3 regions of the Amycolatopsis sp. NPDC048633 genome follow, and region 3 is predicted to be linked to each of the others. Evidence: riboswitches for the same ligand, from Rfam matches in the RefSeq annotation. Region 3 holds a riboswitch; each other region holds the start of a gene.
The links. A riboswitch is a leader RNA that binds a small molecule or an ion and turns the genes downstream of it on or off. The one in region 3 is predicted to bind cobalamin.
Positions count from the first base shown of each region.

Region 1: it holds a riboswitch for cobalamin, as region 3 does, so the genes downstream of both, metE (5-methyltetrahydropteroyltriglutamate--homocysteine S-methyltransferase) here and AB0C38_RS11365 (CoA-acylating methylmalonate-semialdehyde dehydrogenase) in region 3, are expected to answer to the same signal.
Region 2: it holds a riboswitch for cobalamin, as region 3 does, so the genes downstream of both, AB0C38_RS08450 (hypothetical protein) here and AB0C38_RS11365 (CoA-acylating methylmalonate-semialdehyde dehydrogenase) in region 3, are expected to answer to the same signal.

Region 1 is NZ_JBEZHS010000007.1:93,678-101,156, reverse strand. It holds gene AB0C38_RS16085 (cytochrome P450) at 1-209, opposite strand, end outside; gene AB0C38_RS16080 (AraC family transcriptional regulator) at 297-1,208, opposite strand; gene AB0C38_RS16075 (pyridoxamine 5'-phosphate oxidase family protein) at 1,290-1,694, shown strand; gene metE (5-methyltetrahydropteroyltriglutamate--homocysteine S-methyltransferase) at 1,732-3,972, opposite strand; cobalamin riboswitch at 4,070-4,272, opposite strand; gene AB0C38_RS16065 (alpha/beta hydrolase) at 4,276-5,184, opposite strand; gene AB0C38_RS16060 (ribonucleotide-diphosphate reductase subunit beta) at 5,274-6,347, opposite strand; gene AB0C38_RS16055 (ribonucleoside-diphosphate reductase subunit alpha) at 6,362-7,479, opposite strand, start outside.
Region 2 is NZ_JBEZHS010000002.1:410,810-418,288, forward strand. It holds gene AB0C38_RS08415 (hypothetical protein) at 1-286, opposite strand, end outside; gene AB0C38_RS08420 (phosphate transport system regulatory protein PhoU) at 537-1,130, shown strand; gene AB0C38_RS08425 (hypothetical protein) at 1,300-1,644, shown strand; gene AB0C38_RS08430 (hypothetical protein) at 1,697-1,921, shown strand; gene AB0C38_RS08435 (hypothetical protein) at 1,944-2,501, shown strand; gene AB0C38_RS08440 (dihydrofolate reductase) at 2,516-3,085, opposite strand; gene AB0C38_RS08445 (TetR family transcriptional regulator) at 3,168-3,740, shown strand; adenosylcobalamin (AdoCbl) riboswitch at 3,807-3,952, shown strand; gene AB0C38_RS08450 (hypothetical protein) at 4,066-6,561, shown strand; gene AB0C38_RS08455 (hypothetical protein) at 6,566-7,429, shown strand; gene AB0C38_RS08460 (ABC transporter substrate-binding protein) at 7,447-7,479, shown strand, end outside.
Region 3 is NZ_JBEZHS010000004.1:127,858-135,336, forward strand. It holds gene AB0C38_RS11355 (short-chain fatty acyl-CoA regulator family protein) at 1-679, shown strand, start outside; gene AB0C38_RS11360 (hypothetical protein) at 1,216-1,590, opposite strand; cobalamin riboswitch at 2,265-2,450, shown strand; gene AB0C38_RS11365 (CoA-acylating methylmalonate-semialdehyde dehydrogenase) at 2,597-4,096, shown strand; gene AB0C38_RS11370 (acyl-CoA dehydrogenase family protein) at 4,100-5,239, shown strand; gene AB0C38_RS11375 (enoyl-CoA hydratase/isomerase family protein) at 5,236-6,237, shown strand; gene mmsB (3-hydroxyisobutyrate dehydrogenase) at 6,234-7,100, shown strand; gene AB0C38_RS11385 (enoyl-CoA hydratase) at 7,097-7,479, shown strand, end outside.

The DNA of each region.
Region 1 (7,479 bases), on a different contig from region 3:
AGCATGTGCCCGACGACCGGCGGGCCTTCGTCACCGAGGACGGGCTTGAGGCCGCTGCCCGCGGGCGGCGTCGCGAGTTCCTTGACGGGCCAGCGCGAGTGCAGCCAGCGTTCGTCGACCCGATGGGGGAGGGGGAGCGAGGTCAGCGGCGGCACGCGTTCGCGCAGTGCTTCGGCGGCTCGGCTCACGGTGCCCGGCAAAGTGACCATCTCCCCGCTGAGATCGGCTACCCCTCCACGATGCACCCTTGTTGGCGATGTGACAACACCTGGGCCGCCCTCTTTTCGGGTGGCTTCTCAGCGCGCCGCCGCGCGGCGGAACTCGCTGGGGTTCGCGCCCCGGACCCGTTTGAACGCGGCGCTGAACCCGAACGGGTCGGCGTACCCGACGGCGCGGGCGACCTCCGCGACCGTCTTGTCGTCCCGCTCGGCCAGCAGGTCGGCCGCGAGCGTCATGCGCCGGCGGGTGAGGTAGGTCAGCGGCGGCTCACCGACCAGGTCGGCGAACCGCTTGGCCAGCGTCGACCGCGACACCCCGGTGCGGTCCGCCAGCGCCCCGACCGTCCACGGCGCGGCCGGTTCGGCGTGCAGGAGACGCAGCGCCTGGCCGACCACCGGGTCGCGCTGCGCGGTCCACCAGGCCGGCGGTTCGCCGCCGGGCCGGTCGAACCACTCGCGCAGGGTGCAGACCAGCATCCAGTCGAGCAGCCGGTCGAGCACGACCTGCTGGCCGGGCGCGTCGACGGCGACCTCGGCGGCGAGGTGGTCCAGGACGGCGTCGCCGGTGCCCCCACCTTCGACGCGCAGGACGGCGGGCAGTGCGTCCAGCAGCCGGGCGCCGATCTCACCGCGCACCGGGTAGGCGCCGACGATCAACGTCGTCGCGCCGTCGCCGGGGTCGTGCCAGCCGCGGCGGTGCCGCGTCCCGCCTTCTTCGGGTGTCGCGCAGTGTTCGCCGCAGGACACCGGCTCGGCGCCGGTGCCGACCTCGTCGACGAAGGAGAAGGTTCCGGGCCCGCGCACGACGACCGTGTCGTAGGCGTTCAGCGGCACGGGCTCGCCGTGCTCCGGCGCGATCCAGCCGCTCCCGTCGAGGACGGTGCACAGCGTCAACGGCGCGCCGTCGACGAAGTGCAGCGCCCAAGGCGCGGACAGGGTCGAGCTGCCGAACAGCGAGCCGTGCGCTCGCAGGTCACCGAACGCGTCCACGCCCTCAGGTTAGACGATCGGACAGGCATTCCGGGGTCTCAGCCATGGGATCGTCCGAGCCGGTCGGGTTGACTGGACGGCATGACCGCGTTGACCGAGCAGGACCTCGAGTTCCTCCGCCGCCCGCTGCACGGATTCCTGACCGTGGCAGGCGGCCAACCGCGCCCGGTGTGGTTCGAGGCCGCTGCCGACGGCACGATCCAGCTGTTCTCGGAACCCGATGCGCCCAAGGTGCGCCGCCTGCGCCGCGACCCCCGCGCGTCTCTCGTGGTCGCCGCGCCGGTGGGCGAACGCGAGCGGTGGGTTTCGGCCGCCGGCCGCGTCACGGTGGAACCCGACGGCGCGCATGACCTCGCCGCGCGCCTGGCCGCTCGCTACTGGGACCTCGACGACCCGGCCCGAGCGGCCGACCTCAAGGGAATCCTGGCCACGGACCAGGTTCGGCTGGTCCTGCACCCGGAAACCGTGCACCGCTACGCCTACTGAACGGCCCCGGGCGGGCGCACCGCCCGGGGCGTTCGCCTCAACCCAGCTCGGCGCGCACCTCCCGGGCCGCTTCGACCAGGTTCCGCAGCGCCGGCTCGACCTCCGCATACCCGCGGGTCTTCAGCCCGCAGTCCGGGTTCACCCACACCCGCGAAGCCGGCACCGCGCCCACCGCCGTCCGTAGCAACGAAGCCACTTCGGACGACGAAGGCACTCGCGGAGAATGGATGTCGTACACCCCCGGCCCGACGCCGCGGCCGAAGCCGCCCGCGTTCAGGTCCGTGAGCACCTCCATCTTCGAACGCGCCGCCTCGATCGACGTGACGTCCGCGTCCAGCGCGTCGATCGCCGGGAGCACTTCCCCGAACTCCGAGTAGCACATGTGCGTGTGGATCTGCGTCGCGTCGGCGATCCCGGACGTCGCCAGCCGGAACGCCGACACCGCCCAGTCGAAGTACGCCCGATGCGCGCGGGACCGCAGCGGCAGCAGCTCCCGCAGCGCCGGCTCGTCGACCTGGACGACGCGGATACCCGCCGCCTCCAGGTCGTGCACCTCGTCGCGGATCGCCAGCGCCACCTGCCGCGCCGTCTCGCCGAGGGGCTGGTCGTCGCGGACGAACGACCACGCCAGGATCGTCACCGGGCCCGTCAGCATGCCCTTGACCGGCTTCGCGGTCAGGCTCTGGGCGTACCGCGCCCACTCGACCGTCATCGGCGCCGGCCGCGAGACGTCGCCGTAGAGGATCGGCGGGCGGACGCAGCGGGAGCCGTAGGACTGCACCCAGCCGTGCGCGGTCGCCGCGAAACCGGTCAGCTGCTCGGCGAAGTACTGCACCATGTCGTTGCGCTCCGGCTCGCCGTGCACGAGGACGTCGAGGCCCAGCTCCTCCTGCAGCCGGACGACCCGCTGCACCTCCGAACGCATCGCGGCGGCGTAGCCCGCGTCGTCGAGCGTGCCCGCGCGGTGCGCCGCCCGCGCCTTGCGGACCTCCAGGGTCTGCGGGAACGAGCCGATCGTCGTGGTCGGCAGCGGCGGGAGACCCAGCGCGGCCTGCTGAGCCGCTGCCCGCTCCGCATACGGCGCCCGGGCGACGTCCGGAAGCGCGGCCAGCCGGGCGCGGACGCCGGAGTCGGCCAGTTCGGCCGCCGAGGCGCGATCGGCGACGGCGGCACGCGCGCCGGCCAGGTCCGCGTCCTCCCCGCGCAGGGCGCGACCGAGCAGCACGACCTCGTCGACCTTCTGCCGCGCGAACGAGAGCCACCCCGCGAGCCGCGGGTGCAGGTCCTCCCGCGCGACGTCGTAGGGCACGTGCAGCAGCGAGCACGACGTCGACACGCTGACCGACTTCGCGACGCCGAGCAGGGTCGCGGCCCGGCTCAGCGCGCGCTGCGGGTCGGTCCGCCAGACGTTGCGCCCGTCGACGACCCCGGCCAGCACCTCCTTGTCCCGCAACGCCGGTTCGGCGGCGACTGCGTCCACAAAGGACTCGTCGGTGACCAGGTCGACGGCCAGCGCGTCGATGGGGGAGCGGGCCAGCGCGCCGAGGCCGCGGCCGAGTCCGCCGAAGTACCCGGCGACCAGCAGCTTCGGCCGGGCGGCCGCCTTGCCGAGCCAGTGGTACGCGCGGATCAGCGCGTTCAGCTCGGCCTCGGTGCGGTCGGCGGCGAACGCGGGCTCGTCGAGCTGCACCCACTCGACACCTTCGTCGTGCAGCCGCGCCAGCAGTTCGGCGTAGCGGGGGAGCAGGGTGTCGAGCAGGTCCAAGGGGCGGAACCCGTCGGTGCCCTTGCTCAGCAGCAGGAACGTCACCGGCCCGACCAGCACCGGCCGCGTCTCGATGCCGAGCGCACGAGCTTCCCGGTATTCGTCGAGGGGCTTGGTCCCGGCGAGGGTGAACTCGGTGTCCGGCCCCAGTTCGGGGACGATGTAGTGGTAGTTGGTGTCGAACCATTTGGTCATCTCGAGCGCCGGCGCGTCCTGGACGCCCCGAGCGGCGGCGAAGTACGTGTCGAGCGGCGAAAGACCGGGCCGAGCGGGCAGCGCGCCGAACAGCTCGGCGGTGTCGAGCACCTGGTCGTAGTGCGAGAACGTGTTGGACGGGACCGAGTCCAGCCCGGCGTCCCGCAGTTCCAGCCAGGTCCGCTGACGCAGTTCGCGGCCGACGGCCAGCAAGGCGGCTTCGTCGATCTTGCCCGCCCAATAGCGTTCCAGAGCGCGCTTGAGCTCCCGGTCCGGGCCGATCCGGGGGTAGCCCAGCACAGTGGTGCCGATGGTCACAGCTCTCTCCTCGCGAGCTAGTCCGAAGAGTCCGGACGCGCGCGAAGGCGAGCGTTTCGGTCGTGCCCATCCCGCGAGGCCCGGACTCGCGCACGCCGTCGGCGCACGCACCACGGGCAGGTCTTCGGACTCGTGGGCGCACTGCGCAGTCCTACCGGCCGTCGCTTCCCAAGCTCGCGCTCAGTGCTTCTTGACGGCTTTCGTTCCCACTCACCGCTGCGGGGCAGTCCCGGATTCGCGCCGGGTTCCCTGTTGCCTCCCCGGGGCGAACCCCGGGGAACCAGTGGCGAGTCCGAGTCTAGGTCACTTGTCCAGGTTGACGGTGAAGAAGTCGGTGAGCTTGCCGACAGCGAGATCGACGTACTCGCGCTTGTCGTAGAGGTCGACGTGGCTGGCGCCCTCGATCCAGTGGATCTCCGCGGGGCCGGTGGCGCGCCGGTGGGCTTCCAGGCCCATCCAGGCGGTGACGGCGCGCTCGCCGAGGACCTGCAGGATCGGGCGCGGGCCGATCAGCGGGACGGCGTGGAAGACGTCACTCGAAGCCATCTTGTCGACGCTATCCCAGGTGAGGAACTTCGCCGAGCGTTCGTGGTAGCCGCGGGGGCCGCAATAGTACTCCCAGCCTTCGATGCCGTGCTCGCCACCGAGCGCACCGGCCTGTGCGGCGGTCTCGGGGAACAGGGTCAGCACGCCGGGGTCTTCGCCGCGGGCGGCGGTCGTCCGGGCCTGGGCGGCGGTGTCGAGCAGGCCCTGGAAGACGGCCGGGTCCTGGGTGCCGTCGGCGCCGTAGCGGAACTGGCGGGCGGGTTCGGCGGTGCACACGGTCGCGACGGCCTTGACCCGGTGGTCACCGCCGGTGGCGGCGAGCGAGTAGCCGCCGGAGGCGCAGATGCCCAGCAGGCCGATCCGGCCGGCGTCGACCTCGGGCCGGGTGGTGAGGAAGGAGACGGCGGCCTTGAAGTCCTCGATCCGCTGGGCGGGATCCTCCAGGCCGCGCGGCAGGCCGCCGGACTCGCCCTGGTATGCGGCGTCGAAGGCGAGGGTCACGAAACCCTGCTCGGCCAGCAGACTTGCGTAGGTGCCGGAGGTCTGTTCCTTGACGCCGGTGCCAGGGTGGCCGACCACGAGGGCCCGGCCGTCGGCGTCGTCGGGAACGTAGAGGTGCGCGGCTATGTCGAGGCCGGCGCTGGTGAAGGTGACGGTGGTGGTCATGGCTCCACCATCGACCCGCGATGTGCCCGGGAAAAGCGGCGGGTTCCTGCCTGGGAAGAATCGTTCCCAGGCAGGAACCCGGAGGGAGATCAGTCCCAGTCGAGCGCGCCGCCTGACTGGTACTCGATGACGCGGGTCTCGAAGAAGTTCTTCTCCTTCTTCAGGTCCATCGCCTCGGACATCCACGGAAACGGGTTCTCGGTCTCGCCGAAGATCGGCTGGAGGCCGATCTGCTGCGCGCGCCGGTCGGTGATGAAGTGCATGTACTGCTCGCACAGCTGCGCCGACAGGCCGAGCATGCCGCGCGGCATGGTGTCGCGTGCGTACGCGACCTCCAGCTCGCACGCGTCCTTGAGCATCCCGCGGACCTCTTCCTGGAACTCGGGCGTCCACAGGTGCGGGTTCTCGATCTTGATCTGGTTGATGCAGTCGATGCCGAAGTTCAGGTGGATCGACTCGTCGCGCAGGATGTACTGGTACTGCTCGGCGATGCCGACCATCTTGTTGCGGCGGCCGAGCGAGAGGATCTGCGCGAAGCCGGTGTAGAACCACATGCCTTCGAAGATCACGTAGAACGCGACGAGGTCACGCAGGAACGCCGTGTCGGCCTCCGGCGTCCCGGTCTCGAAGTCCGGGTCCTCCAGGTGCTGCGTGTACTTCAGCGCCCACGCGTCCTTGTCCGAAATGGACGGGACCTCGCGGTACATGTTGAACAGCTCGCCCTCGACCAGGCCGAGGCTCTCGCAGATGTACTGGAAGGTGTGCGTGTGCACGGCCTCCTCGAACGCCTGGCGCAGCAGGTACTGGCGGCACTCGGGGTTCGTGATCTGCCGGTACACCGCGAGCACGATGTTGTTGGCCACCAAGGACTCCGCGGTCGCGAAGAAGCCCAGGTTGCGCTTGAGCATCTGCCGCTCGTCCTCGGTGAGGCCGTCCTTCGACTTCCACAGCGCGATGTCGGCCTGCATGGCGACCTCGGTCGGCATCCAGTGGTTGTTGCAGCCGGCCAGGTACTTCTCCCAGGCCCAGGTGTACTTCATCGGCAGCAGCTGGTTGACGTCGGCGCGCGCGTTGATCATGCGCTTGTCGTCGACGTTGATCCGGGCGGCCCCGACCTCGATCTCACCGAGGCCGGTGGCGCCGGTCGTCTCCACGTTGGTCATGTCTCAGGGGTTCCTTACTGGCAGGCTTCGCAGTCGGGGTCGTCGATGCGGCAGGCGGCGCCTTCGGTGGCGACGAAGTCGACGTCGGTCTTCGGCAGCTCCTGGGACTCCGGCTTCGGAGCCGGGGTCACCGGCACGGCCGGAACCGAAGCCGAGGGTGCCGGTGCCGGGGCCGGAGCGGCGGCGGGGGCCGCCGGAGCCGAGGTGGCCGAGACGGCGTTCAGCTTGCCGTCGGTGCCGCGCAGGGTGCTCTTCTCCACGTGCGTCGCGGACTGCGCCCGCAGGTAGTACGTGGTCTTGAGGCCCTTGTGCCACGCGTAGCGGTACAGCTCGTCGAGCTTGCGGCCGCTCGGCGCCGCGATGTACAGGTTCAGCGACTGCGCCTGGTCGATCCACTTCTGGCGCACCGAACCGGCGTCGACGATCCACTTCGACTCGATCTCGAACGCCGTCGCGTACAGCGCCTTGAGGTCGTCCGGCACGCGGTCGATCTGGCCGAGGCTGCCGTCGAAGTACTTGAGGTCGCTGACCATGACCTCGTCCCACAGGCCGCGGGCCTTGAGGCTCTTGACCAGGTGCGGGTTGACGACGGTGAAGTCGCCGGACATGTTCGACTTGACGAACAGGTTCTGGAACAGCGGCTCGATCGACTGGCCGACCCCGGAGATGTTGGAGATCGTCGCGGTCGGCGCGATCGCCATCACGTTGGAGTTGCGCATGCCGACGGTCTTGACGCGCTCGCGCAGCGGCGCCCAGTCCAGCGTCGACGAGGTGTCGACGTCGAGGCCGTCACCCTGGCGGGCGTCGATGAGCAGCTGCATCGAGTCGATCGGCAGGATGCCCTTGCTCCACAGCGAACCCTCGAACGTCTGGTACTGCCCGCGCTCCTCGGCGAGGTCGGTCGACGCCGAGATCGCGTAGTAGGACACGTGTTCCATGGAGACGTCGGCGAACTTCACGGCCTCGGCGGAGGCGAACGGGACGCCGATCTCGAACAGCGCGTCCTGGAAGCCCATGATGCCCAGGCCGACCGGGCGGTGGCGCAGGTTGGAGCGGCGCGCCTCCGGGATCGTGTAGAAGTTGATGTCGATCACGTTGTCCAGCATGCGGACGGCCGTGCGCACGGTCTTCT
Region 2 (7,479 bases), on a different contig from region 3:
AGCCCAGACCGGTGACGGCGGCGACGTGATCGAGGTCGAGCTCGCCGACGACCCGCACGCCCACCAGCTGGACCCCGCGGGGGTCGAGGTCACCGTGCAGGCCGCGGAGCAGTTCGCGGAGCAGCTCGGCTCGTACCCGCAGCTCGGGGTCGTCGGTGACCGCCAGCTCCGCCACCGTCATCGTGGTGGCGGGTTCCACGACCTCCCCGCGGCGGGCGGTGTCGACCACCTGTCGCTCAACCTCGGTCAGGCCGGTCAGCACGGGCGAAGGCTGCGTATCGTCCACGCCCCCATTGTCGATTACGCACTACGGCAAGAGCGCTTTGCCCGTTGTTCCTCGGCCGCGTCTCTTGAAGTGGGCGCACAGAATGATGCGTAGAACGCAGGTCGCTCATCGGGATCCTTTTGTTCGGCGGACTCGGTGACCGAACGATGGCGCGGCCGACGTTGACGGGACGTTGATCCTGGCCGGGGCCGGCGTCGAATTCGCGTCAAGAGCCATGGACAGAGTTGTCCTCGGTGGACAGCGTGGGGACATGCGCACCGAACTCGGCCTGGCCACCGCGGACCTCCTGCAGCTGGTCCGCTCCACCGCGGCCTCGATGGAGCGGGCCACCGTGGCGCTGGAGGAGGCCGATGTCGCACTGGCCGACGAGATCGTGGCCGACTCGGTCCGGCTCGACCGCCGGCGCGAAGAGTTGGCGCGTACCGCTCCCGTGCTGCGAGCACCGGCCGTGACGGTGCTTGCGACGATCCACGCGTTGACCGAGTTGGAGCGGCTGAGCCTGCTCGCGCTCGCCGTCGCGCGGACGGTGCAGCGGTGCTACCCGCATCCGGTGCTGCCGCACGAGCTGATCCCGGACTTCGTCGAGATGGGGCGCATCGCGGTCTGGCTGGCGGAACTGACGGCCGGCGCCGGCGAGGTCCGTTCGCTGATCAGTCTCGAGGACGACCTCGACGATCTGCGCCGGATCCTGGCCGATGTCCGGAACCGGTGTGCCGGCGCGGCGGTGGCCGACGTCGTCCAGCTGAGCCGCCACTACGAGCGGTTCGCCGACCACGCGGTCCTGCTGGGCCGCCTGATGAAGTCCGCGGTCCCCCGCAGCCAGGCGGACGGGACGGCGGCCTGAGCGGGTCCGCGGACCGTCTGGGGGCGGACCGCGGACCCGCTCGGTTCACCTGGCCGGGTCCCGGAAATGTGCCCGCACCAACCCGGCCGTGGTGAGCACGAGCTTCGCGCCGTCGACGACGGGCAGCCGGCCCGGCACGGCCTGACGAGTGTTCCGGCATGATGAGCGGATGCCCCGTCGTGAGCTCCGCCCGCATCAGGTGTGGCTGATCGGCGTTCCGCTCAACCTGCTGCTGGCCATCCCGTGCGCCTACCCGGTCGCGTTCGCGATGCTGGGAACGCAGGTCCTCGCGGGTGAGCTCGGGTGGGGCACGATCGACCCCACCGTGGTCGACGACGGCGCGGGCTTCGTGATCGGGCTCGGCCTGGTCTCACTGGTATTCGCCGGACTGGTCGTGGCCGGCCTGAACGCCCTGTTCGCCTTCCGCGCACCGCAGCTCAAAGCGGGCCGTTACTGGCTCGTGGTGGCCCTGCTGGTCGTGGTTCCCGGCATCGTCCACTGGACCACCCGCTAGTGCTCTGTCCGGAGCCACGCCGGCCGCGCCCGGTGCACTGGCCGCCGCGGGCGTGCGCAGCGACGGCGACGGCGCTCTCGCGCACGGCGCCGAATCGTCCTCTTTGGACGGTGACGCGCTGGTGAGTCCCGACGTCGACGGCAAGAAGTCCGCGCTGCGCTGCCCCAGCCGCGACCCGGGCTGCCGTCACCACCGTGCCCACCTACTCCGCCGCGGCACCGCCGCACCCGCGCCGCGGACGTATTCTCCTTACGGCAGGCGGGTGATCGTCTGCTGACCCGAACCGATCGGACGCGGGCATGACCGGATACGGCCGGGACCGGGAACGCCGGCGGCGCACCCGCACGCTGCTCGCCGCCGGTTACCTCACGGCGTTGACGGCGCTGCTGGGCCTCAAGACCGGCTGGGTCCCGGCGGCGGCCGGCCTGCTCGGCCTCCTCGCGCTGGTGTACCTGGTGTTCTCGTTGATCGCGTGGCGGGACGCCCGCGCGGAGCGCCGACGACGCGCCGCGGGGGAGCCGCCGTCGTGGTCGGCTCAGCTGCCGGTGCAGGTCGCCCAGCTCCTCGGCGCCAAGGCGCCCGGCCGCCACGCCCGCCGCGCCGACGAGGTGGGCGAACTGCTGGGCCGGCTGTCCCTCCGAGACGGCGAACTGTGCTGGGAGCCGAGAAAAGCCGACCGCGAGCGTGGCGTCGGCCCGCTGACGTTCGACCGGTCGTGGACAGCGGAGGTCGTCCCGCTTCGGGGCCCGGCAAGCCAAGGCTGCCTGACGCTTACGTCCCCCGACGGCACAGCGGTGGACCTCTGGGTCCGCCACCCGGCCGACCTCCGCCAAGCCTTGACGGCGCTCGTCCGCTAGCTGGAGCTCGAACCTCAGGCCGGGTGGTAGGTGGTGACCGTGCCGCCGTGGCTGAACGTCCGGGTCTCCACCGGGGTGAACGGCCGCGGCCGGAACGGGCCGGTGAACGCCGGAAGGCCATAGCCCGCGACGACCGGGTAGCGCTTGAACACCAGTTCGTCGATCTCCGGCAGCAGTTCGCCCGCGAGCCGCGCGCCGCCGCAGAGCCAGATGTCCTCGCCGGGCTCCTCCTTGAGCCGGCGGACCGTGGCCACGGGGTCGGTGACCACCTTGAGCGCGGGGTCGGCGAGCTCCCCGAGCGTCGTCGACGCCACGTACTGCCGCAGGTGTGCGTAGGGGCTGGCGACACCGGCGTCGAGGGCCGGCTGGTAGGTGCCGCGACCCATGAACACGGTGTCGAACCGCCTGTTCGGCGCGCCGTCGAGGCCGATGTGCGGCCGGATGTGGCTCGGCATCGTCTCCGGGAACTCCGCCCGGAGGTACTCGACCATGTCCGGCGCCTCCGGGTAGAAGTCGACCTCGCCACCCGGCCCGGTGATGAACCCGTCGATCGAGACGGCGACGTAGTAGACGAGCTTGCGCATGCGACCCCCAGAATAACTTGATCTGTAGTACTTTACCTGTAGTGGTTAGACGGTAGCACTACAAGCGGAGTGGTTACAAGTGATGGCGCGACGCAACCCGGAACGACGGGCGGCCCTGCTCGACGCGGCGATCGAGGTCCTGGCGGCGGAAGGCGCGCGCGGGCTGACGTTCCGCGCGGTGGACCAGCGGGCCGCGGTGCCCACCGGCACCGCCTCCAACTACTTCGCCGGTCGCGAGGAGATCCTCACCGGCGCGGGGGAGCGCGTCTACGAACGGCTGGTGCCGGACGAGGCGACGCTGGCCGCCCCGTTCGACGGCCCGCGCGACCGCGCCCGCCTCGTCGAGCTGATGCACGAGTTGGTCGAGCGCGTGGCGGCGTTCCCGACGGGGTTCTTGGCCCTGCTGGAGCTGCGCCTGGAGGCGGCCCGCCGGCCGGAGCTGCGGGAGGTGCTGACGACGCGGATCCGCGCGGACCTCGACTTCAACGTGGAAAACCACCTGAAGACCGGCCTGCCGGGCGACGCGACGACGGTCAAGCTGCTGTGGCTGGCCCTGAACTGGCTGATCATCGAGCGGCTGACCTTGCCCGGCCTGCTCGACCCGGACGAGAGCACCGATCTCGTCGAGGCGCTCGTCGAACGGCTCACTGCGTAGTCGACGTGAGTTTGCCGTTCCCGTCCGGCTGAGCAGGTGTTACTGTCCGTCTGTTTGACCAGTACAACCTCATGATTTTCTGCCCGTGGCAGGGGAAGCCGGTCGAAGTCCGGCACTGTCGCGCAACCGTGGGTCACCTTGGGTGACGAGTCGGATTACCTCCTCGGGCAGGTGTTGTCGAACCGCTGTCGCGTAAACAGCGAGTGGACGCCCGGCCGTCGTGGCCGGTCTCTTCTCGGGGTGCGCGCCGGCGTCTGGGGAGAGGAAGGACCACTTGGCCGGCCCGCGCTTCGCCGCTTTGGTGTCCGCTGTCTTGATCGTTGCCGTGGGCTCGTCGACCCCGGCTTTCGCCGGCGAACTCGCGGCCTCGAAACCCACGTCGCAGTGGCTTTCTGCGCAGCTCTCGCCCGAGGGAACCCTGCAGAACCCGCTGGGCGGGGACCTGCCCGACCACGGCCTGATGATCGACACCCTGTTCGCGATGTACGCCTCCGGTGACGGAGCCTTGGCCGCACCGATCGTCGAGTACCTCGATCACCACGCCACCGACTACTACACCTGGGACGGCCTCGTCCCGGGACAGGGCTACGACGCGATCATCACCGGCGGCGCCGCGGCGAAGGTGCTGGTCGCCGCGGAAATCGCGGGACGCGATCCACGGGCGTTCGGCGGGCACGACATGGTCGCCGAAACCCTGGGCACGATCGCGCGCTCCGGCGTCGACAAGGGCCGGGTCAGCGACTACTCGAAGAACCCGGACTTCAAGGACTTCGTCAGCAACAACGCCAACATGTTCGGCCAGGCCCTGGCCGTGATCGGGCTGGCCGGCGTGGGCCTGACCGATCGGCTCGCGATCGACACGATGTTGAAGCAGCAGTGCTCGGAGGGCTACTTCCGGATCTTCTTCGGCCTCATCCCCACCACCGAGACCGGTGACCAGGTGACCCCCGACGGCCACAAGATCTCGACCTGCGACGAGGGCAAGCCGTTCGACCAGTCGGCGCCGGACGGCGACACCACCGGCATCGCGCTCTCGGCCATGCTCGCCGCGCGGGACGCCGGTGCGGCGAACCTCGAGGGGCCCATCACCAAGACCGTGAGGTGGCTGAAGGCGCACCAGACCGCGAGCGGCGGCTGGGGCGGCGGGGTCGGCACCGAAGCGCCCAACACCAACAGCACCGGCTTGATCGTGCAGGCGCTCGCCGACGCCGGATGCGTGGACGCCGCGATGGCCTCGGGGACCGCGTTTCTCAAGTCCGCCCAGGCGACGGCGGCCGACTCGGGCAACCGGCTCGGCGATCAGCTCGGCGCCATCGCCTACACCCCGGCCGAATACGAAGCGGCGCGCACGAACGGGATCGGCAGCCTCGACACCTGGATCCGCGCGAGCGCGCAGGCCTCGCTCGGCCTGGCCCAGGTCGGCTTCCACGACCTCACGCTGGGACACGCCGGAGCGCAGGGGCCACCGGACCCCGGCTGTCTTCCGCCACCGCCACCGCCCGGCGAAAAGCCCCCGGCGACGGGCAGTCCCGCCGTGAAGCCGCCGGTCAGCCAGAAGGCCGGCACCCCCGCGCTGCGGCCGGGTTCGCCGCGCGGCACCGTGGTGACGCCCGCCGGCGCGCCGGCGCAGGTCGCCGGGCCGACGCCGGCCGACCGGCTCGGCGGCTACCTCGCCGGGCAGCTCGTCGACAGCGACCACGTCGAGGTCAGCCAGGACGGCAAAACGTTCGTCGACTACGACCTCACCGCCGACCTCGTGCTCGCCCTGCGCACGCTGGGACAGCAGCCGGACGCGGTGGCCCGCGCGTCGCGGTTCCTGCTGAACCCGGACTCGATCAAGGCCTACGCCCACGGCGCGCCCTACGAATCCGGTGCGGCGTCGTATGCCGAGCCGTTGGCGAAGCTGCAGACCATCGCGCAGTTCCTGGCCGCGGGCGGGCAGGCTCCGGACGACCTCGCGCCGGTCACCGCCCAGCTGACCCAGGACCTCACCGCCCTGCGCACCCCGGCCGGCGAGTTCACCGACACCGGCGAATTCGCCGACGGAACACGATCCCTCCAGCGCCACGCGTGGGCGACCTTGGCGACAACCGCGGGTTCCGACCTCGCCGCCGCGAAGGCCGCGACCGGGGTGCTGGTCGCGCACCAGTGCGCCGACGGACTCTTCCCGGCGGCGTTCGTCCCGGAGCCGTGCGTCACCGGCGACCTGGCGGCGACCGCCGTCGCGGTTCAGGCGTTGAACGCCGAACCGCGCACTGCCGGCGCGTCAGTGAGTGCTGCCGTCGGGATGCCGGACAACGCGGCACCGGCCGGCTGGACGCCGGATCACCGGCACGCGCTGGAATCCGCCGCCGCGGCGCTGACCGCACGGACCGGAGCCGACGGCATCGTCACCGGCGCCGGCGGCCAGCCCGACGCCACGCTCACCGCGGTCGTCGCCGGGGGCCGCCAGGTGGCCGGGCTCGATGCGAGCAAGGCCGCGCAGTCGCTCGGCGCGCTGGTACTGGCTGACGGCGGGCTTCCGAAGGCACCCGGCGGGCCGAGCGACCCGGGCGCGAGCATCGCGGCGGCGGCCGGGATCGCCGCCCGGACCTGGCTCGGCGCGGACGGCTCCCCGCTCGTCACGGCAGCGCGCCTGCCGCTGTCCACCCAGCCGCTCGCCGCCATCGGCGGCGGTCCCGTGATCGCGCAGCCGGCCACGAGCAACTCGGCGTTCTGGCTGGCGACGCGGTTCTCCGGAGCGGCGCTCCTCCTCGTCCTCGCGCTGGCCATGGGCCTGCGCCACCTCATCCGCAGCACATCGCACAACAACCGGGGGTAACACCATGAGACGCATTCCTTCGCTGCTGGCCGGGCTCGCCGTCCTGGCCGGTCTTGCCGGCACGTCGGCGACACCGGCGTCGGCCGTCGACCCGGCCAAGGGCTACAACGGAATCTGCACCGGCACCGACGCGCTCACCGGCGTCACCGTCGTCATCGACTTCCAGGAGCTGAACGGCAACGGCGGCACCGCCGCGCCGACGATCACCCGGTGCTCGCCGAACGCCACGCCGGGCACCGACCGCAACGGAATCCAGGCCCTGCAGGACGCGGGGATCGCCGTCGCCGGCGTCGCGCAGTGGGGGCTCGGGTTCGTGTGCCGGCTGGAGGGCCGGCCGTCGGCGTCCGAGTCGATCCCGGTCTCGGGCAACCCGACCTACAAGGAAGCCTGCGTGCGGACGCCGCCCGCCGCGGCCTACTGGTCGTACTGGAACGCCACCGGCGCGGACACGACCTGGACCTACAGCAGCTACGGCGCCCTCAACCGCAACGTCGTCCCCGGTGGTTTCGAAGGCTGGTCGTTCTCCCTCAACCGCGGCGCCAGCACGAACCCGGTGCCGCGCGTGACCCCGCGCAACCCGGCCGTCAACGCCACCAACCCGACCGTGGGCCTCTCGGCCGACGACCTGGACCGCAAGATCACCCTCGGCCAGAGCACCACGCTGACCTGGACGTCGACCAACTCCACGACGCTCACCGCGCAGTCGGTCGCCCCGGCCACCGGCGGCGGCTCCTGGTCCGGCTCGCTGGCCGTTCCCGGCGGGACGAAGACGATCACGCCGACGGCCAAGGGCACCTACACGTACACGATCAAGGCGACCGGGACCGGCGGCACGGTCTACTCGACCGCGTCGCTGACGGTGCAGTGATCCGTCGAGTTTCCGGTGTGGTGGCAGCCGTCCTGCTGACGGCCGCCCTC
Region 3 (7,479 bases):
GGTCGGCGACGGTTCGTTCAGCGGCGAGACCGCGCGGCGGCTGGCCCGGATCGGCCTGGCCAACTACTTCGCCGGCGCGCTGGTGCTGCCCTACCGGGTCTTTCTCGGCGCGGCCGAGCGCTACCGCTACGACATCACGCGGCTGTCGGATCACTTCGGCGTCGGGTTCGAGACGATCTGCCACCGGCTCTCGACCCTGCAGCGGCGGGGCACGCGCGGCGTGCCGTTCTCGTTCGTGCGCGTCGACCGGGCGGGCAACATCTCCAAACGCCAGTCGGCGACCGGGTTCCACTTCTCCCGCGTCGGCGGTTCATGTCCACTGTGGATCGTCTATGAGGCGTTCAGCTCACCGGGCCGGATCGTCACGCAGGTCGCCGAGCTGCCGGACGGCAAGAAGTACTTCTGGCTCGCGCGGACGGTGAACCGCACCGTCGGCGGCCACGGCGACCCGGGCAAGACGTTCGCGATCGGCCTGGGCTGCGAACTGCGGCACGCCCGCCGGCTGATCTACTCCGACGGCCTCGCGCTCGGCGCGGACGCGGCGGTGACGCCGATCGGGATGGGCTGCAAGGTGTGCGAGCGGCCGGCGTGCCCGCAGCGGGCGTTCCCCGCCATCGGCAAGACCCTGCGAGTGGACGAGCACAGCAGCAGCCTGCTCCCCTACCCACCGCTCGAGTGAGACCCGAGCACAGTCGACATAGTAGGACCTCCTATATCAACTTCCCGCGATGATTCCCCTGTGGAAGACCGCGTGCGGCAAAAGCTTCGTGCTCAAAACGTTCGAACGCGACCCGCATGGTCGCGATGCCCGACGCCGAGCTGAACCCGATTCTCGACGCCTCATCGGCGCCAGCTACGACTCCGCGGACGGGCGCTGCGTCGCCATCTCCGTCGCCGTCCCGGTGGCGAAGCCACCGCGGAACTGGTCGTCGGCGGCCGTGATCTCACCGTGTCCGGTCACGAAAATGGCTTCTTCCTCGACAGATGCCTGTAAGACCGCGTCACCCCGGACATACGGCGCGTTCGTGACCCACGCCGGGTTCAGCGGAAGTCGCGAGTCGCACCATCCGCAACATCGGCGAAGGTCAGGCCACTCCAGAAATACGCAGCAGCTACACGTTTGCGGAGTTCGTACCAGGCGAGGACGAGTACGGCCCGGACAAGTGCGGTGGCGCCACGCTGGGCGAGGGCGCCGCCACACCGTCCGAACTGCGGTCAGGGCAGGTTGAACCACGCGGAGACCGGATCACCCGTGCGCTTCCACGTGACTCCGAAGCGCACGACCGGGTTGCTCGCGGTACCCGGGATCACCGCGCTGCACCCAGAGTCGCTGCCGTTGGCGTCGTCGACGTACCAGCTCACCCCGTTGCGCAGGACGTAGGTGGTGCGGAACCCATAGCCGTCGCTCTTGGTGTCGCAGGCATAGACCCGCGTGCGGTTGTCGGTGACACCGCCGTAGCCGCACCGGCCGTTGCAGTTGTTGATCGAGCCAATGTAGTCCTGTGCCGATGCCGCGGGCGCGACGGCCACCGCCGCACCGATCGCCAGCAGCACCGCAGCCGGGCCGACCCACATCCTGGTCTTCCGCATGGTCCCCTCCTCCTTCGATCACGGCCCCGGTCGGAGTCCGCGTCCGAACACGTGCCGAGATCGACGACGGTTTAGCCGGATGTCGGCCGTGTCCAAGCTGTGATCATCTGGCAAGCAGCGCCGAGCACGCAGTGGCTCATTCGAAACTGGACGGTCAGGGCGGATTGCCCTTTCGGGAGAATGTCAGGGCTGACGTGGTGTTCCAGGTCCGCGCGCGAAGCCTGTGCGAGTGTATGAAACTGTCGGCATCTCTCTGTTTCAAGAAGTTTGCGCGCAATACAGCCCGGTTCGCGTCTTTACTGGATGATCTTCCGCTGCTCAGCTGCGCAGACCTGTACACCGTCAGCGATGGGACCGGATCCAGGTAAGCGAGGGGCTCGCTTCAGGAGATTCGGGCTGATTCACGTTCGCTGAGGTTGGTGGACGGCGGTGTGCCCCGCGCATCCGGGCAGAGCGGTGCCGACCGAGAATCCTACGGCGCCGCCGTACCCCGGCGCCCGTGTGGGCGACTCGGACACCGCTGTCCAGCTCGTGCTCGAACTCGGCCATCCGACCTCCCGAGCAAGGGTACTGAGGCGCCGACGCTATCGACACACTCGCCACCGCGCCATCCGGAGTCGGACGAAACCGGACCCGCCTCTATCCGGGTGAGACCCCGGGCACAGTCGACATAGTAGGACTACCTACTTTATGGTGTCCTCAGGTCTGCGGTGCAGGGAAGCCGGTGCGAATCCGGCGCGGTCCCGCCACTGTGACCGGGGAGCGACGCCCCACCTGAGTTGGCCACTGGCGCAAGCCGGGAAGGCCGGGGCGGCGTGGATCCGGGAGCCAGGATACCGGCCGCAGGCATTCGTGTTCGTCCACGAGGATGGAGCTGAACGCATGCGGATTCTTCCTGCCTGCGCGAAAACCGGCGACCCGCCGCGGTAGTTCAGCCTGCCCGAAATCCCGGCCACGACCCGTGCGCCCGGGCAGTCCGTCCTGCGCTACTCGCGAAAGGCGTGCCATGACCACCGAACTCACCCACTTCGTCGGCGGCAAACCGGTTCCCGGCACCTCGGGCCGTTACGCCGACGTCTTCGACCCCAGCACCGGCGCCGTCCAGGCCCGGGTCCCCCTCGCTTCCGCCGACGAGGTCGCCGAGGCGGTCGGCGTCGCGGCCGACGCCCAACGAGAGTGGGCGCGCTGGAACCCGCAGCGCCGCGCCCGCGTGCTGATGAAGTTCGTCGACCTCGTCCGGTCCGAAGAGGACAGTCTCGCCCGGCTGCTGTCGTCCGAGCACGGCAAGACCGTCGCCGACGCGCGCGGCGACATCCAGCGCGGTCTCGAGGTCGTCGAGTTCGCCATCGGCATCCCGCACCTGCTCAAGGGCGAGTTCAGCGACTCCGCCGGCACTGGCATCGACGTCTACTCGATGCGCCAGCCCCTCGGCGTCGTCGCCGGGATCACGCCGTTCAACTTCCCCGCGATGATTCCCCTGTGGAAGGCCGCGCCCGCCATCGCCTGCGGCAACAGCTTCGTGCTCAAACCGTCCGAACGCGACCCCTCGGTGCCGCTGCGGCTGGCCGAGCTGTTCCTCGAAGCGGGCCTGCCGCCAGGGGTGTTCCAGGTGGTCAACGGCGACAAGGAAGCCGTCGACGCGCTGCTCACCGACCCCCGCGTCGAGGCGGTCGGGTTCGTCGGGTCGTCGTCGATCGCCGAGTACATCTACACGACCGCGGCCGCGCACGGGAAGCGCGCGCAGTGCTTCGGCGGCGCGAAGAACCACATGATCGTCATGCCCGACGCCGACCTCAACCAGGTCGTCGACGCCCTCATCGGCGCCGGCTACGGCTCCGCGGGCGAGCGCTGCATGGCCATCTCCGTCGCCGTCCCGGTCGGCGAAGCCACCGCCGACGCGCTGGTCGAGAAGCTCACCGAACGCGTGAAGACGCTGAAGGTCGGCGCCTCGCTCGACGAGAACGCCGACTTCGGGCCCCTCGTCACCGCCGAAGCCGTCCAGCGGGTCCGCGACTACATCGACGTCGGCCTCGCCGAAGGCGCGGAACTGGTAGTCGACGGCCGCGACCTCACCGTCCCCGGGCACGAGAACGGCTTCTTCCTCGGCGGCTGCCTCTTCGACCGCGTCACCGCGGACATGCGGATCTACCGCGAGGAGATCTTCGGCCCGGTCCTGTCGATCGTGCGCGCGGCCGACTACGAGGAGGCGCTGCGCCTGCCGAGCGAGCACGAGTACGGCAACGGCGTCGCGATCTACACCCGCGACGGCGACACCGCCCGCGACTTCACCGCCCGCGTCAACACCGGCATGGTCGGCGTCAACGTGCCGATCCCGGTCCCGATCGCCTACCACACCTTCGGCGGCTGGAAGCGCTCCGGCTTCGGCGACCTCAACCAGCACGGCCCCGACTCCATCCGGTTCTACACCAAGACCAAGACCGTCACCTCCCGCTGGACGTCCGGGATCAAGGAAGACGCCTCCTTCGTCATCCCGACGATGGACTGAGCCATGCGACTCACCGACGAACAACGCGCGCTGCGCGAGACGGCCGCGGACTTCGCGGCCGAACACCTGGCGCCCCACGCGGTCGAATGGGACCAGGCCAAGCACTTCCCCGTCGACGTCCTGCGCAAGGCCGCGCAACTCGGTCTCGGCGGGCTGTACCTGCCCGAGGACGTCGGCGGTTCGGCACTCGGCCGCCTAGACGGGGTGCTGGTGTTCGAAGCGCTGGCGACCGGCTGCCCGTCGATCGCCGCGTACGTCTCGATCCACAACATGGTCGCCACCATGATCGACCGGTTCGGCGACGACGCCCAGCGGTACCGGTACCTGCCGCGGATGTCCACGATGGACGCTCTCGGCAGCTACTGCCTCACCGAGCCCGACGCCGGCTCGGACGCGGCTGCTTTGTCGACCTGCGCTCGACGAGACGGCGACGACTACGTCCTGGACGGCGTCAAGCAGTTCATCTCCGGCGCTGGCACGTCCGAGGTGTACGTCGTGCTCGCCCGCACCGGCGGCCCCGGTGCGCGAGGCATCTCGGCGTTCATCGTCGAGCGGGATACACCGGGTGTCTCGTTCGGCCCGAACGAGGTCAAGATGGGCTGGAACGCCCAGCCGACCCGCCAGGTTATCTTCGACAACGCCCGCGTCCCGGCTTCCGCGCTGCTCGGCGGCGAGGGTGCCGGGTTCACGGTGGCGATGTCTGCTTTGGACGGTGGGCGGCTCAACATCGCGGCGTGCTCGCTGGGTGGCGCCGAGGTCGCTCTCGACAAGGCGGTCCGACACCTCTCGGAGCGTTCGGCGTTCGGGGCCAAGCTGTCGGAGGCCCAGGCGCTGCAGTTCCGGCTCGCCGACATGTGCACCGATCTCGAAGCCGCCCGCACCCTACTCTGGCGCGCGGCTGACGCCCTGGACCACCGCGACCCCAACGCCACTCAGCTCTCGGCGATGGCGAAGCGGTTCTGCACCGACGCCGGCTTCGACGTCGCCAACCAGGCCCTGCAACTGCACGGCGGCTACGGCTACCTCGCCGAGTACGGGCTGGAAAAGATCGTCCGCGACCTGCGGGTGCACCAGATCCTCGAAGGAACCAACGAAATCATGCGGGTGATCATCTCCCGCCGGATGCTGAAGGAGGCCTCGTGAGCGACGTCGAATTCCTCGTCCACAGCGGGATCGGCCGGATCACGCTCAACCGCCCCCGCGCGCTCAACGCGCTGACCCACGACATGGTCAACGCCATCGCCGAGCACCTCGAGCAGTGGCGTGACGATCGTGGCGTCCGCGCGGTCGTCGTCGAGGGCGCCGGCGAGCGTGGGCTCTGCGCGGGCGGCGATATCCGTTCCATCTACGACGACGCCAAAGCGGGTGGCACGGCGTCGCTGGACTTCTGGGCCGACGAATACCGGATGAACGCCGCCATCGCCCAGTACCCCAAGCCGTACATCGCGATCATGGACGGTCTCGTGATGGGCGGCGGCGTCGGCGTCTCGGCGCACGGCAGCCACCGTGTCGTCACCGACCGATCCCGGATCGCCATGCCGGAGGTCGGCATCGGGTTCGTCCCCGACGTCGGCGGAACCTATCTGCTCTCGCGGGCACCCGGCGAGCTGGGCACACACGCCGCGCTCACCACAGCGCAGCTGTCCGGCGCCGACGCGATCCGCTGTGGACTCGCCGACCGCTACGTGCCGGCCGAGCGGCTGCCGGACCTGTTTGATGCGCTGGCCACGCGCACCCCGGACGCGGCCATCGACCTCGTCGCCGACGCTCCCCCGCCGAGTTCGCTGGGCGCGTGGATCGACGACTGCTACTCCGCGGATACCGTCGAAGAGATCCTCGACCGGCTGCGCGACAGCGACGAAGCGGCCGTCTCCGCGGCCAAGGAAATCGAAAGCAAGTCACCTACCGCGCTCAAGGTGACCTTGCGTGCGCTGCGCCGGGCGGCCGAGCTGCCGGACCTGGAGAGCGTCCTCGACCAAGAGCTGCGGGTCTCGCACCACGCGTTCCGCTCGGCCGAGTTCATCGAGGGGGTACGCGCGCAGATCATCGACAAGGATCGGTCGCCGCGCTGGAACCCGTCCACCTTGGCCGAGGTCGACGACGACCTCGTCGAGGCCTACTTCGCGGAGGTGACCCGATGAGCGTCGCTTTTCTAGGACTCGGGAACATGGGCGGTCCGATGGCCGCCAACCTCCTGGCGGCGGGTGAGAAGGTGACCGGCTACGATCCGAACCCCACCGCCCGGGTCGAAGGGATAGCCGTCGCGGATTCGGCCGCCGCCGCGGTGAAAGGCGCCGACGTCGTCATCACCATGCTGCCCAGCGGCCGGCACGTCCTGGACTGCTACCGCGAGATCGTCCCCGCGGCCGCGCCCGGCACGTTGTTCCTCGACTGCTCGACCATCGAGGTCACCGACGCCCGGGCGGCCGCCGAGCTCGCCGCCGGACATCTGGCCCTGGACGCTCCCGTGTCCGGCGGGGTGGTCGGGGCGACCGCGGCCACGCTCACGTTCATGGTCGGCGGGCCGTCGGAGGCGTTCATCGCCGCCGAGCCGTACCTGAAGACCATGGGCAAGAAGATCGTCCACTGCGGAGAGACCGGCGCCGGGCAGGCCGCGAAGATCTGCAACAACATGATCCTCGGCGTCTCCATGATCGCGGTCAGCGAAGCCTTCGCCCTGGGCCGCAGCCTCGGCCTGACCGACCAGGCGCTGTTCGACGTCGCCTCGACCGCGTCCGGGCAGTGCTGGGCGCTCACCACGAACTGCCCGGTGCCGGGGCCGGTGCCCACGAGCCCGGCCAACCGCGACTACACCGGCGGGTTCGCCAGCAGCCTGATGCTCAAGGACCTGCGCCTGGCTCAAGCCGCCGCGCAGGCCGGCGGCGTCCCGACCGCGCTGGGCGCGCACGCCGAAGAGCTGTACGCCGCCTTCGTCGAGCAGGACGGATCCGGCCGCGACTTCTCCGCCATCATCACGAGCCTCACCAAGGACGGCCCCGCATGACCGACACCATCCTCATCGACCGTCCCGCCGAGCGGGTCGCCCGAATCACCTTGAACCGACCGAAGGCGCTCAACGCGCTGAACCTGCAGGTGATGCGTGAACTCACCGAGGCGGCAGCCGAGCTGGACCGCGACCCGGACGTCGGCGCGATCGTCGTCACCGGCTCGGCGAAGGCGTTCGCGGCCGGCGCGGACATCAAGGAGATGGCGCCGCAGAGCTTCAGCGACGTCTTCGCCGCGGATTGGTTCGCCGGCTGGGACGCCCTCTCCCGCGTCCGGACGCCGTTGATCGCGGCGGTGGCGGGTTACGCCCTCGGCGGCGGCTGCGAGCTGGCGATGATGTGCGACGTTCTCCTCGCGGCGGACACAGCGAAGTTCGG